3 regions of the Serratia ficaria genome follow, and region 3 is predicted to be linked to each of the others. Evidence: predicted binding sites of a transcription regulator. Region 3 holds the regulator's gene; each other region holds the start of a gene.
The links. The regulator PurR, encoded in region 3, represses purine synthesis genes. The targets are predictions, from matches to a motif close to CANGCAAACGTTTGCNTG.

Region 1 (4,637 bases), 620 kb from region 3:
CGCCTTACGGGCGCTGGCCTTGCGGATCGCCACGTAGGCATGCACCGGGAACATGTCGATCTTGCCCACTTCCGCCGCCGTCAGGCCGGCGTCGCCGGTCAGCGCGCCCAGGATGTCGCCGGGGCGAATTTTCGCCTTGCGGCCACCGTCGATGCACAGCGTGATCATCTCGGCTTCCAGCGGCGTATTGGCCGCCCCGCTCAGCTCAGACACCGGCGCCCAATCGACCCGCAGCTGCAGGTATTCCTCGATGGCGTGCGCACGCGCCATTTCCTGCGGCGTGCACAGGCTGATGGCCCGGCCGCTCATGCCGGCGCGGCCGGTGCGGCCGATGCGGTGAACGTGCACCTCCGGATCGAACGCCAGCTCGTAGTTAACCACCAGCTCCAAATCCTTGATATCCAGCCCGCGCGCGGCGACGTCGGTCGCTACCAGCACCCGGCAGCTGCGGTTGGCGAAACGCACCAGCACCTGATCGCGGTCGCGCTGTTCCAGATCGCCATGCAGCGCCAGCGCGCTGATGCCACGCGCCTCCAGCGCTTCAAACACGCTCTGGCAGTCGCGCTTGGTGTTGCAGAACACCACGCAGGAGGACGGCTGAAAATGACGGATCGCCGAAACCAGCAGCGCCGGGCGCTGATCGCGGGTGGTTTCGTAAAAGCGCTGCTCGATGGTCGGCAGGTCTTCGTCACCGTCCACTTCCACATTCAAAGGGTCGCGCTGCACCCGCGCGCTGATGCGCTCAATGCCGGTCGGATAGGTGGCGGAAAACAGCAGGGTCTGACGCTGCGGCGGCGTATAGCCGATCACGTCGTCGATGTCGTCGGCGAACCCCATGTCCAGCATGCGGTCGGCTTCGTCCAGCACCAGCACCTTCAGTTCATCCAGCACCAGCGTTTTCTTGCGCAAGTGCTCCTGAATGCGGCCTGGCGTGCCCACCACGATATGCGGCGCATGCACCAGCGAGTCGAGCTGCGGGCCCATCGGCTGGCCGCCGCACAGAGTCAGTATTTTGATGTTCTGGGTGAAGCGCGCCAGGCGGCGCAGCTCTTTGCTCACCTGGTCAGCCAGCTCGCGCGTCGGGCACAGGATCAAGGCCTGGGCGGCGACCTGGCCGACGTTGATTTTGTCCAGCAGGCCGATGCCGAACGCCGCCGTTTTACCGCTGCCGGTTTTTGCCTTGGCGCGCACGTCCCGCCCTTGCAGGATGGCGGGCAGCGCGGCGGCCTGCACCGGCGTCATTTCGGCATACCCCAGTTCGTTGAGGTTGGCCAACTGTGCGGCTGGCAGCGGCAGGGAAGAAAAAGAAACTGTGCTCACGGCGATAACTCTTATATGGCGAATGGAATGGCGGCGCGCCCGCGGGCAGGCGCCGAATCAACCGCAGATGATAACAGAGATAGGCCGGGTTACGGGCTTCAGGCATAAAAAAACCCGCCGGCGGCGGGTTTTTCGGCAGCGGCGTCGTTAAATGGCGACGACGTCGGCTGCGGCCGGGCCACGTTGGCTGTCCTGGATGGAGAACTCGACCTGCTGGCCTTCCGCCAGCGTTTTGAACCCCTCGCTGACGATAGCGGAGAAATGAACGAAAACGTCCTTGGAGCCGTCGGCCGGGGTGATGAAACCGAAGCCCTTGCTTTCGTTGAACCATTTAACGTGACCGGTGATCTTAGCCATTTGTCTTTCCTTTACTTGATAAACCTGCCTTAACGGCACTCAGGCGCGAAAGCCCTAGCATATGTAGGCCTTCTTTCGCCGTCGATCATTAACGCATAATCATCTGTACGGAGCAAATGTTTTTGTTTGTTATAAAAACAGCGAGTTAGCAATTCCCCTTGCGCCGTTCCAGCCGTTTTCCCTTCGCTCGGCGGCTGCATGCGCAATCGTTTTCGTATATACTCGCCGCCGATTGTCAGACCGCTCAACTTTCACGATCCAGGTACGAGACTATGTTAACGATTGGAACCGCCCTGCGCCCGTCCGCCACCCGCGTTATGCTGCTCGGCTCCGGCGAGCTGGGTAAAGAAGTCGCCATTGAATGCCAGCGCTTGGGGCTGGAAGTGATCGCCGTCGATCGCTACGCCGACGCGCCCGCCATGCATGTGGCGCACCGCAGCCACGTCATCAATATGCTCGATGGCGCCGCGCTCAAGGCACTGATTGAACGGGAACGCCCCGATTACATCGTGCCGGAAATAGAGGCCATCGCCACCGACATGCTGGTTGAGCTGGAGCAACAGGGCCACCGCGTGGTGCCCTGCGCCGAAGCGACCCGCCTGACCATGAACCGTGAAGGCATTCGGCGCCTGGCGGCGGAAACCCTCGGCCTGCCCACCTCCCGCTATCGCTTTGCCGACGGCGAGGCCGATTTCCATCAGGCGATAGCGCACATCGGCTATCCGTGCATCGTCAAGCCGGTCATGAGTTCGTCCGGCAAGGGGCAAAGCCTGATCCGCGGCCCGGAGCAGTTGAAAACCGCCTGGGATTACGCCCAACAGGGCGGGCGCGCCGGCGGCGGCCGGGTGATCGTCGAAGGTCTGGTGAAGTTTGACTTCGAGATTACCCTGCTGACGCTCAGCGCCGTGGATGGCGTGCATTTCTGCGCCCCTATCGGGCACCGCCAGGAAGACGGCGACTATCGCGAGTCCTGGCAGCCGCAGTCGATGTCCGATCTGGCCCTGAGCCGCGCCCAGGCTATTGCGGAGCAAGTGGTGAAGGCGCTGGGCGGATTCGGCCTGTTCGGCGTAGAGCTGTTCGTTTGCGGCGATGAGGTGATCTTCAGCGAGGTGTCACCGCGCCCGCACGATACCGGCATGGTGACGCTGATTTCCCAGAACCTGTCGGAATTCGCGCTGCACGTTCGCGCCTTCCTCGGCCTGCCGGTTGGCGCAATCCGCCAGTTCGGCCCCTCCGCCTCGGCGGTGATCCTGCCGCAAATGACCAGCACCGACCTGCGTTTTGGCGGCCTGGACCGCGCGCTGAGCGGATATAATCAGCTGCGCTTATTCGGCAAACCGGAGATTCAGGGGCAGCGCCGCATGGGCGTGGCGCTGGCGACGGCGGAAACGGTGGAACAAGCGGTGGAAATGGCCAAGCAGGCAGCCGCTGCGGTCACGCTCGAAGGGTAATGTCAGCGGGCCGGTTTTCCGGCCCTTTTGACATCAATAGTTTTCGTCTTCTTCATCGTTGTCATCGGCCTGCTCGTCGGGCCGTGCTTCATACTCTTCTTCATCTTCGTCATCGAACAACGCCGAAACCGGGTCACCCTGATGCTTTTCGCGGATTTCCTGCGCGACGCGGGCGATGGCTTCACCGCTGCTCATGCCCTGTTCCATCAGTTGATGAATGCGCTCCGCCGCTGCCTGTTGCTCTGCGTGGCTCAGTGATGGCATACCTGCAAGCATGTGTTTTTCTCCAGCAAAATGGAGGGGGAGTATACGCCTTAAAACGGCAGATCCCAATGCTTGTGATTCAGGCGGGCTGCGAGCAGCCGCTGCGGCCGTGCCACTGCTTCAGACGGTGTCGCCACAGCATGACATGCCAGCCTTGCTTGATGCCGCGCGCATTGGCGGCCATTGCCTTGTCGATGCCGCGCCGGTAGAACTCTTCGGTTATCCGGCACTGCGCCGTCAGCTCCGGCTCGCGGCGGATGCTGTGGCAGATGCCCAGCGCTTCGCGGGCGATCTGCCAGTGGAACGCCGGGCGAAGATCGATTTTGTCCGCATAGCGGTGGTTGAGCTGCGTCAGCATTTCGACGATCTTCATGTAATGACGCTGATATTGCACATTGGCGTTGCCGGTACGGCGGCGGTTGCTGATCGACCGATCGTGCACCCGCTGCCGGTACAGCGGTTTACTCAGGTATTTGACCCGCTGCGCATTGAACATCACTTCGGTAGTCCAGGGTATATCCTGATGATGCAGACCCGGTTCAAAATACAGCCGATGTTGTTTGATAAAATCAAGACGATATATCGCCAGCCACACCACGTGAATAAACCGGCGCGACTTCAGCGCCCGCTCGAACCACTGTACGCCGTCGATCACCGCCGTGCTGCTCAACCGCTGCGCTGGGAATATCGGCTTAAGCTCATCCTGGCTGGCGAAATAGCGCTCGCCGTTGCACTGCATAACATCTAATTGATGTTTTTCCGCCTGCTCCAGCAGCGTGGAATACATCTCCGGCGCCAATAAATCATCCGCGTCCGGAAACGCCACGTATTTTCCCCGGGCGATGGCCAGGCCGGCATTGCGCGCATTGGACACCCCGGCGTTGGCCTGATCGATCACCCTGATATGCGGGTGTTGGGCCGCGTAACGGTGGGCAATATCGCCGGAGCCGTCGGTGGAACCATCATTGACGATGATCACCTCCAGCCGGCGCTCATGCTGCGCCAGCAGCGAGGCCAGGAAAGGTTCGAACAGCGATCCCGCATTATGCAGCGGGACGATGACGCTCAGCATTAACGACATGGTCAGCTCTTCAATAATGTGACGAATTAATTTTATTTCTTAGCGATATCAATGCATTTTAGAATGCAGCGTCGCGCCGAAATAATGCCCCAGGCTTTTCAACGGATGCCTGAATGCGCGTTGGCTGATTTTGTCTTTTTGTGCGCAAGCGCCGCAGAGACATG
Region 2 (4,637 bases), 110 kb from region 3:
TGAGCATGCTCATTCCTCAACGCAGCCGCGCGGCGCTTTCGCTCGCCGCGTCCAGCCCTTCCTGCGGCGTGACCTTGCCCTGCAGGATCTGCTGCAGATTCTGCTGCAGTCCGTTGGACATCCTTGAATAATCGGCGGTTTCCGGGCGTGACAACATCACGTTTAACGCCTGTTTGGCGGCGGCGATCAGCGGCTCCTGGCCTTTTTGCACCGCCGGATCATCATAGGAAGACTTCCAGATCGGCAGGCTCAGCCTGGCGTATTTGTCCTGCACCGGCTGCGAGGTCATGTAGCTGATGTACTGCCAGGCCTGATCGGGATGGGCGCTGGCCTTGGCGATGCCGAGGCCCATCGATCCGTTCACCGCCGCGACCTGGCCGTCGACCGATCCCGGCGCCGGAACGATGCCGATGTCGCCGGCCACTTTGCTCTGTTTCGGATCGTTGGCCATGTTGTACATATAGGTCCAGTTGAGGGCGAAGGCGGCGTCGCCGTTGGAGAAGGCCTTGCGCACGTCCTCTTCCAGATATTCGCGCGAGTTCGGGTTGGTCAGTCCCTTGTCCAGCGAGTCTTTCATGTAGTTGACCGCCTGCAGCGAGCCGGGGGAGGAGAAGCTGATTTTCCCCTGCTGAACGAACTGCCCCTTGAAGGCCGACACCAGCGTGGTGTAGTCGCAGATCAGCGCTTCGGCCTGCGACCAGCTCCATACCAGCGGGTACTTGACCAGATTTTTCTGCTTGAGGATTTCCGCCTGCCGCGCCAGCTCCTGCCAGGTTTTCGGCGGGGCGCTGATGCCGGCCTTGGCCAACATCGCTTTGTTGTAATACAGGTATTTGGTGTCGAGGATCCACGGCATGCCCCAGCGCTTGTCCTTATAGGTGACGGTGGTCATGGCGCCGTCGAAGATCTTGCCGCTGTCGGCGGCGCTGATGCGCGAGGTGACGTCCTGCAGCAGGCCGAATTTGGTGAATTCGGCCGGCCAGATGGCGTCGAACAGCACCACGTCGTAGCCGTTGCTGCCGGCGCCGCGCGCCGCGACGATTTTATCGTGCAGCGCTTCGTAGGGCACGAACTCCAGATTAACGGCGATATCCGGGTGCTGTTTGCTGAAGTCCGCGGTCATGGCGCGGATGTCGTTTTCGCTGTAGGCCGCCTGGGTCATGAACAGCGCGTTGATGCGCGTCGGGGCGGCGTTGGCGCAGGAAGCGCCGAACGCCAGGGCGGACAGGGTACAGACCGCCGTGGCGGCAAGGGGTTGGCTTTTCATTCGTGCGTTCTCCGGTGTTAACAAGCGTTGAACCGGAACCCTTGGGCAAACCAGGCGCCGGTTACTTAAATCAATTTGATTGCTTTAATGGAGGGCACCATACTGCTAAGACGATTTCCCTTTCTGCATAGGCAGTTATGACGACATCCGGCACTAACCTTGAACATGCTCGCGCACATAACCGGCGCGTAGTGATAGAGGCTATTCGTTTGCACGGCGAGCTGACCCGCGCCGAAATTGCCCGGCTGACGTCACTGACGCCGCAAACCGTTTCGAATATCGCGACGGAGCTGGAACGGGCCGGCATTCTCTCCTCGCACCTGCCGCGCCGCGCCGGCGGAAGGGGCCAACCGGCGACGCCGCTGACCCTGAACCCGAACAGCGCGTACTCCATCGGCATCCATCTGGATCACCAGACGCTGTTGATCATCGTCGTCGATTTATCAGGCAGCGTTCGCTTCCACCGGCTGATTATGGTGCAAAAGCCCCAGCCTGCCGCCACCTTGAAACTGATTTGTGATGTACTGCAAGAAATGCGCCAGCAGCCGGATCTGGCGTGGGGCAAAATGCTCGGCATCGGCGTGGTGATGCCGGGGCCGTTTGGCGTGGAGGGGATTTCCTCGGTGGGGCCGACCACGCTCAACGGCTGGGAGAATACCGACGTGGTGGCCGATCTGGCGGCGCAGAGCGGGCTGCCGGTAACGCTGGAAAACGACGCTACCGTCGCCGCCATCGGCGAGCGTTTGCACGGGGTGGCCAAGCGGCTCAATTCCTTTATTTATTTGTATCTCGGCACCGGGTTGGGGGCGGGGATCTTCACCGACGGGCGAATTTACACCGGCCATGCGCACAATGCTGGTGAGGTCGGCCACATGATTGTGCAACCGGGCGGCAAAGACTGCTACTGCGGCAACCGGGGCTGCCTGGAGCGTTACGTTTCGCTGCAGGCGGCCTACGAGAGCTGCGGGCTGGATCCGATGCGCGCCATGCCGCAGGATCTGCTGGCGCTGCCGCAGGAAAAGCTCGATACCTGGCTGGATCTGGCGGCGCCGCCGCTGCGGCAGGCGATCAACATCATCGAATGCATGTTCGACGCCGAAGCGGTGATTATCGGCGGCCTGATGCCGGAAAGCCTGGTCGGGCAGCTGATTAAACGGCTGACGCCGCTGCACCGTTCGGTGCGCAGCAAATACCTCGACGGCCTGCGGGTGCGGCTGGGCACCACCGGCGCCGATACGGCGGCGCTGGGGGCGGCGGCGTTGCCGCTGTTCGATGAATTCAACCCGCGCTATGAAGTGTTATTGAAATAACCGCTTTCTGTTCCGGTTGGGCTATTCCTGCCCATTATTGGTGCAACCCGCGGATTAAGCCAATATAAGCAAACGGTTGCTATTTCAAGGCAACCGTTTGCTTATATTTCGCTTATTTCTTTCGCCGGACAATATTTTTCGAATAATTAATATCTCATTGTTTTAAATAAAAAAATTACAATAAAAAACCAACTGGCACGCCGCTTGCTATTCTTGAATCAACACCTGCGATCGTTAAAAGACCGCCATATTTCGTCGGGCTGAGCTCACTCAGCCGGATGCTGTGCGCTGGTCGCCAGAAAAGGAACGGCAAATGAGCATGCAATTCACCACGGCTATCCGTGGCAATTTTTTCGATATCGCCGCCTGCGTGGATGAACCGCAGCGGCTGGACGCGCAGCTGCGGCATATTCCCGACGGCCTGCTGTTGCTGAACGAGGGGACGATCGTCTGGCACGGCAGCTGGCGGCAGGGCGAGGCGCTGTTGCCGCCGGGTTTTGCGGTGACCGATTATCGCGACAAGCTGATCGTGCCGGGGTTTGTCGACAGCCACATTCATTATCCGCAAACCGAAATGATAGGCGCTTATGGCGACCAACTGCTGGGGTGGCTGAAAAACTACACCTTCCCGACGGAAAGCCGCTTTGCCTGCGAAAAACACGCCGGTGAAATGAGCGCCTTCTTTCTGCGGCAGCTGTTGAGCAACGGCACCACCACCGCGCTGGTGTTCGGCACCGTGCATCCGCAGTCGGTGGATGCGCTGTTCAGCCAGGCGGCGGCGCTGAACATGCGCCTGATCGCCGGCAAGGTGATGATGGATCGCCATGCGCCGCCGGCGCTGCTGGAGACCCCGGAACAGAGCTACCGCCAAACGCGGGCGCTGATCGAACGCTGGCACGGCAGGCAACGCCTGAGCTACGCCATTACGCCGCGCTTCGCGCCGACCAGCACGCCGGCCTTGCTGGCGCAGGTGCAGCGGCTGCGCGAAGAGTTTCCGGACGCGTATCTGCACACCCACCTGAGCGAGAACCCCGATGAAATCGCCTGGGTGAAAGCACTGTTTCCGGAAAGCCGCAGCTACCTGGACGTTTACCACCGCTACGGGCTGACCGGCGGCAAAAGCGTGTTCGCCCACTGCCTGCATCTGGAGGAACAGGAGTGGGACTGCCTGTGCCGAACCCGCTCGTCCATCGCCTTTTGCCCCACCTCCAACCTGTTCCTCGGCAGCGGGCTGTTCAACCTGCAAAAGGCCTGGCAGAAGCGGGTGAAGCTGGGTATCGGTACCGACGTGGGCGCCGGCACCACCTTCAACATGCTGCAGACGCTGGGCGAGGCCTATAAAGTGGGGCAGCTGCAGCGTTACAAGCTCTCCGCCTGCGAGGCGTTTTACCACGCTACCCTGGGCGGTGCGCGGGCGCTGGCGCTGGACGACAAGATCGGCAATTTCACCCCCGGTAAAGAGGCGGATTTCGTGGTGCTGGATCCGGCGGTATCGGCGTTGCAGAAGCTGCGGCATGAAAACAGCCCCGCGCTGGCGGACCAGCTGTTCGTGCTGATGACGCTGGGGGACGACCGCAACATTTACCGCACCTACGTCGACGGCAAGGTGGTGTATCAGGCGCCTGCGCGCGAGGAGGCGGCATGATCCGGTTTCTGCTCAATAACAGGTTGAAAAGCGAGGCGGCGCTCGACCCGAACACCACGCTGCTCAACTACCTGCGCCGCGATCTGGGGCGTTGCGGCACCAAAGAAGGCTGCGCTTCGGGCGACTGCGGCGCCTGCACCGTGGTGTTGGCGGAGCCGCATGACGGCGAGTTGCGCTACCGCAGCGTCAACGCCTGCCTGACGCTGGTCAGCGCGCTGCACGGCAGGCAGCTGATTACCGTGGAAGATTTGAAACAAAACGGCCGGCTGCACGGCGTGCAGCAGGCGATGGTGGACTGCCACGGCTCGCAGTGCGGGTTTTGTACGCCGGGCTTCGTAATGTCGATGTTCTGCCTGCAAAAAAATAGCGCCGATTATCGGCGCGAAGCGGCGCAGCAGGCGCTGGCCGGCAACCT
Region 3 (4,637 bases):
GGCTGCTGGTCTTCCTGCTCTTTGTATTTCTCTGCGGTTTCTTTGATCAGCTGCTGCAGCTCGCCGCGCTGATACATTTCGATGATGATATCGCAACCGCCGACCAATTCACCGTCAACCCACAGCTGCGGGAAGGTCGGCCAGTTGGCGTACTTGGGCAGCTCGGCGCGGATGTCCGGGTTCTGCAGAATATCAACGTAGGCGAAGCGTTCGCCGCAGGCGGACAGCGCCTGCACGGCCTGTGCGGAAAAACCGCAGTTCGGCAGTTTTGGCGAGCCTTTCATGTACAGCAAAATAGGGTTTTCAGCGATCTGGTGCTGAATTTTTTCAATCGTCGTCGTCATTTATTGCTTCCTCAAGCCACATCTCATGGCTACAACATGCATCACACGGGCTATTGTAGCGGCTGGAACAGTCGCAAGAAAACGCCATCTTTTGCAAGGACATTCGCCCTGTGCCGATCGCGCCTCACCGGCAACGCCATTCCGGTTAAAACTTAGGCTCAGAATAACATTTTTAATCCGACCATTTCACTAATATATTTCGTCGCCCCCCGCCCGGCGTTTAATTAAAACCGCAACGCGAGACTGATGATTTTTTATACATCAACGGGCTGATTTTAAACCAAAAAAAAGGCTATTAACGTTTTCTCACAATATGGATTATTATTTATGAGTTCTCCGCTGTTTTATATGGCGAAATTCGGGAATACTGTGACTCTTTCGATATCCGTTTCGGGGCCAAGGCTGGTGACGTCGACATGCGTTTAATTCTTACGCTTTTTGTGCTGTTGTTTACGCAGCTATTCTTCAATCTGGCGCACGCTGCGCCGCAGGCGCGTATTGCCGCCGAGCAGCGCAAGAGCCATGTCAATGAAGCGCGGCCGGACGATCGCAAGAAAAAGAAAGCGGTCAAGGCCAGCAAAAAAGTGAAAGTGGCGGCCCCAGAGAAAAAAACCAAGGTCGCCAAGACCAAATCAGAGAAAACGGCCAAAAAGATCGTCAGCGCCAAATCGAAAACCAAATCCCAAAAAATCGCCAAAATTAAGGTGACCCCACCGAAGAAGGGTTACAAAAAAGGCTACGGCCGCCACCGCAGTGCCGGGATGGCTACCGCCAAACTGGTGCACGACGATAAGCCGCTGAAGCTCAGCCCGGCGCATAAAAAACGCTATCAACACGCCAAGCAAACCGCCATGGCCAAGCTGATGGATCAAATGGGCAAGCCTTATCGCTGGGGCGGCAGCTCGCCGCGTACCGGCTTTGACTGCAGCGGCCTGATTTATTACGCCTATAAGGACGTGGTGAAAATCAAGATGCCGCGCACCGCCAATGAGATGTATCACCTGCGCGACGCCGCGCCCATCAAGAAAAGCGAGCTGGAAAGCGGCGATCTGGTGTTCTTCCGCATCAACAACCGCGGCGTGGCCGATCACGTTGGGGTTTATCTGGGCAACGGCAAATTCATCCAGTCGCCGCGCACCGGTGAAGAGATCCGCATCAGCCAGCTCGACAACGACTACTGGCAGAACCACTATATCGGCGCGCGCCGGGTCGTCACGCCGAAAACCATTCGTTAATACTTAGCGCGGCCGAAGTGGCCGGAGAACCTCCAGGCGTTGGCGAACGGGACGTTTGTTGCAGAAGAACGGGGATAACCGCGGGGAAAGCGACGAGGCGCAGCAAGCTGCGCCTGTTAATGCCGGGAATTCAGTTCAGCGCAGCGGTGAAGCTGAAGGCAATGATCACGGCCAGCGCACACAGGGTGGTGAACAGCGACATCTTCAGATCGGTATCCATTACTACTCCTTCTCAGATAGGCTTTCCCAAGGATAAAAGGCGTACAATTAGTACGTCAAATCATTTTCCCACAGTTCGCCAATAAAATCTTGTTATCATTTCCCGGTTTATAATGCCGATTACCTCTTCCCCTTTTGCTCAATATGCGACAAAATTCGCAGTTCACAACTGCGTACCGGCAACAATGCCCCTCCTGACCAGCGCTGAAGACTTCAACACATTAAAAACTCGGTTTTCGCTTCTCTGGAGAAGGATCTACGCAGGCAAACGATTAACATCACACTTACATGCTGCAACATGTGAGTTCAGGAGTCATTTCTTACATGGCAACGATTAAAGATGTGGCCAAACGCGCTGGCGTTTCCACCACCACCGTTTCGCACGTCATCAATAAGACTCGTTTCGTCGCCGAAGAAACCAAAGCGGCCGTATGGGCCGCGATCAAAGAATTGCATTACTCGCCGAGCGCCGTGGCGCGCAGCCTGAAGGTCAATCACACCAAGTCGATCGGCCTGCTGGCCACCTCGAGCGAGGCGCCCTATTTTGCCGAAGTGATCGAAGCGGTGGAGAACAGCTGCTACAGCAAAGGCTACACGCTGATCCTGTGCAACTCGCATAACAACCTGGACAAGCAGCGCGCCTATCTGGCGATGCTGGCGCAAAAGCGCGTCGACGGCCTGCTGGTGATGTGCTCGGAATACCCGGACCAGCTGTTGGGCATGCTGGAAGACTACCGCAATATCCCGATGGTGGTGATGGACTGGGGCGCGGCGCGCGGCGATTTTACCGACACCATCATCGACAACGCCTTCGAGGGCGGTTATCTGGCCGGCCGTTATCTCATTGAGCGCGGCCACCGCGACATCGGCGCCATTCCTGGGCAGCTGGCGCGCAACACCGGCGGCGGGCGACATCAGGGCTTTCTGAAGGCGATGCAGGAAGCCAATATCGAGGTGCGCGACGAATGGATCGTACAGGGCGACTTTGAGCCGGAGTCCGGTTACAAGGCCATGCATCAGATCCTGTCGCAGAAACAGCGTCCGACCGCGGTGTTCTGCGGCGGCGACATCATGGCGATGGGCGCCATCTGCGCCGCCGACGAACTGGGGCTGCGGGTGCCGCAGGACATTTCGGTGATCGGTTACGATAACGTGCGCAACGCCCGCTACTTCACGCCGGCGCTGACCACCATCCACCAGCCGAAGGAACGCCTGGGCGAAATGGCCTTCACCATGCTGCTGGATCGCATCATCAGCAAGCGCGAGGAATCGCAGGTGATCGAGGTGCATCCGAAACTGATCGAGCGCCGTTCGGTCGCCGACGGCCCGTTCGTCGACTACCGCCGTTAATCCCCGCCGCCGGAAGCCCGCCCGGCCTCCGGCGCCGCTTCGCTCAGCCATTCCTGATTCAGGGTTTCGCTGTCCCCCAGATAGTCCAGCAGCCAGGCCATCGCCGGCGACGGCTTATCCTGCTGCCAGGTCAGGCAGCACGGGCTGGCGGGAAAAGGCTGCTGCAGCTGCAGCGCCGCCAGCTCCCCGCGCCGCACCAGCGGCAACGCCCGATGGGCCGGCATCATGCCGACGCACAGCCCGGCGCACAGGCAGTCCAGCGCCGAGGTCCAGTCCGGCGCCACCAGCCGCCGTTGGTTGTCCAGCGTCCAGGTCACGCGCTTCGGCAGGCTGCGCGAGGTATCTTCCAGGCACAGCGAAGGATAAGGCCGCAGCTGGTCGTCATTCAGCGGGCCGCTCAGCAGCGCCAGCGGATGCTGCGGGCTGACCACGCACAGCCAGTTCATGTCGCCCATGTCGCGGAAGGCGAAGCCGCCGCCGACCGGCACCGCGCGCGTTGCGCCGATCGCCATCTCCGCCCGCCCGTCGACCAGCGCATCCCACACGCCGTTAAACACCTCCGGCTGCATCAGTAATTCGACATCGGGAAAGTGACGATAGAAATCCAGCACCAGCTGGCGACTGCGCTGCGGTTTGACGATGATGTCCACCGCGATTTTCAGCTGGCCGCGCCAACCGTTGGCCACCTGCTGGCACTGGCGGCGGGTGTCGAGCATTTTTTTGATGACAACCCGCGCATCCTTGATGAACAGCGCGCCGGCCGGCGTCAGTTCCACATCGCGATGGCGCCGTTCAAACAGCGGCACCGCCAGCCATTGCTCCAGCTGACGCACGGTATAGCTGACCGCCGAGGGCACCCGGTGCAGCTCCTGCGCCGCCGCGCTGAAACTGCCGGTGCGGGCCACCGCGTCCACGACTTCCAGAGAATATTCAGACCACATCGTCTTGCCTTCAATTTTTTTAACAGCAGTTTGCAAATATTACCGTTTCACAAGCAGAGATCCAGCCGGATACACTTGCCGGCGCTAAAAACCTGCGACAACAAAATACCAACGAGAAATACCATGCGAAATTCCTTTGGCTTTATGTTCTATCTCGCCGGCCTGAGCATGCTGGGTTATCTGGCGACCGACATGTACCTGCCGGCCTTCGGCGCCATGCGGGAAGAGCTGCAAATTTCCGCCGGCGCCATCAGCGCCAGCCTCAGCATCTTTCTGGCCGGCTTCGCCTTTGCGCAGCTGCTGTGGGGGCCGCTCTCCGACCACCTGGGCCGCAAGCCGGTGCTGCTGATCGGCCTGGCGCTGTTCGCCCTCGGCTGCCTCGGCATGCTGTGGGTGCAAAATGCCGTGCAGCTGTGGTCGTTACGCTTTATTCAGGCGATCGGCGTCTGCTCCGCCGCCGTTACCTGGCAGGCGCTGGTGGTCGATCGCTACCGCGACGGCAAGGCCAACCGCGTGTTCGCCACCATCATGCCGCTGGTCGCGCTGTC

Region 1: a site for PurR is predicted at 1,877-1,894, ahead of purT (formate-dependent phosphoribosylglycinamide formyltransferase). Genes of this name have one in related genera too.
Region 2: a site for PurR is predicted at 2,664-2,681, ahead of guaD (guanine deaminase). Genes of this name have one in related genera too.

What each region holds. Positions count from the first base shown of each region.
Region 1 covers NZ_LT906479.1:3,000,388-3,005,024, forward strand. The annotation lists gene dbpA (ATP-dependent RNA helicase DbpA) at 1-1,320, opposite strand, end outside; gene cspE (transcription antiterminator/RNA stability regulator CspE) at 1,468-1,677, opposite strand; gene purT (formate-dependent phosphoribosylglycinamide formyltransferase) at 1,950-3,128, shown strand; gene CKW09_RS14255 (YoaH family protein) at 3,162-3,404, opposite strand; gene CKW09_RS14260 (glycosyltransferase) at 3,472-4,473, opposite strand.
Region 2 covers NZ_LT906479.1:2,488,464-2,493,100, forward strand. The annotation lists gene CKW09_RS11820 (carbohydrate ABC transporter permease) at 1-7, opposite strand, end outside; gene CKW09_RS11825 (extracellular solute-binding protein) at 17-1,267, opposite strand; gene CKW09_RS11830 (ROK family transcriptional regulator) at 1,405-2,577, shown strand; gene guaD (guanine deaminase) at 2,891-4,222, shown strand; gene xdhA (xanthine dehydrogenase small subunit) at 4,219-4,637, shown strand, end outside.
Region 3 covers NZ_LT906479.1:2,381,065-2,385,701, reverse strand. The annotation lists gene CKW09_RS11300 (Grx4 family monothiol glutaredoxin) at 1-344, opposite strand, end outside; gene CKW09_RS11295 (C40 family peptidase) at 761-1,579, shown strand; gene cydH (cytochrome bd-I oxidase subunit CydH) at 1,710-1,799, opposite strand; gene purR (HTH-type transcriptional repressor PurR) at 2,123-3,148, shown strand; gene punR (DNA-binding transcriptional activator PunR) at 3,145-4,089, opposite strand; gene punC (purine nucleoside transporter PunC) at 4,213-4,637, shown strand, end outside.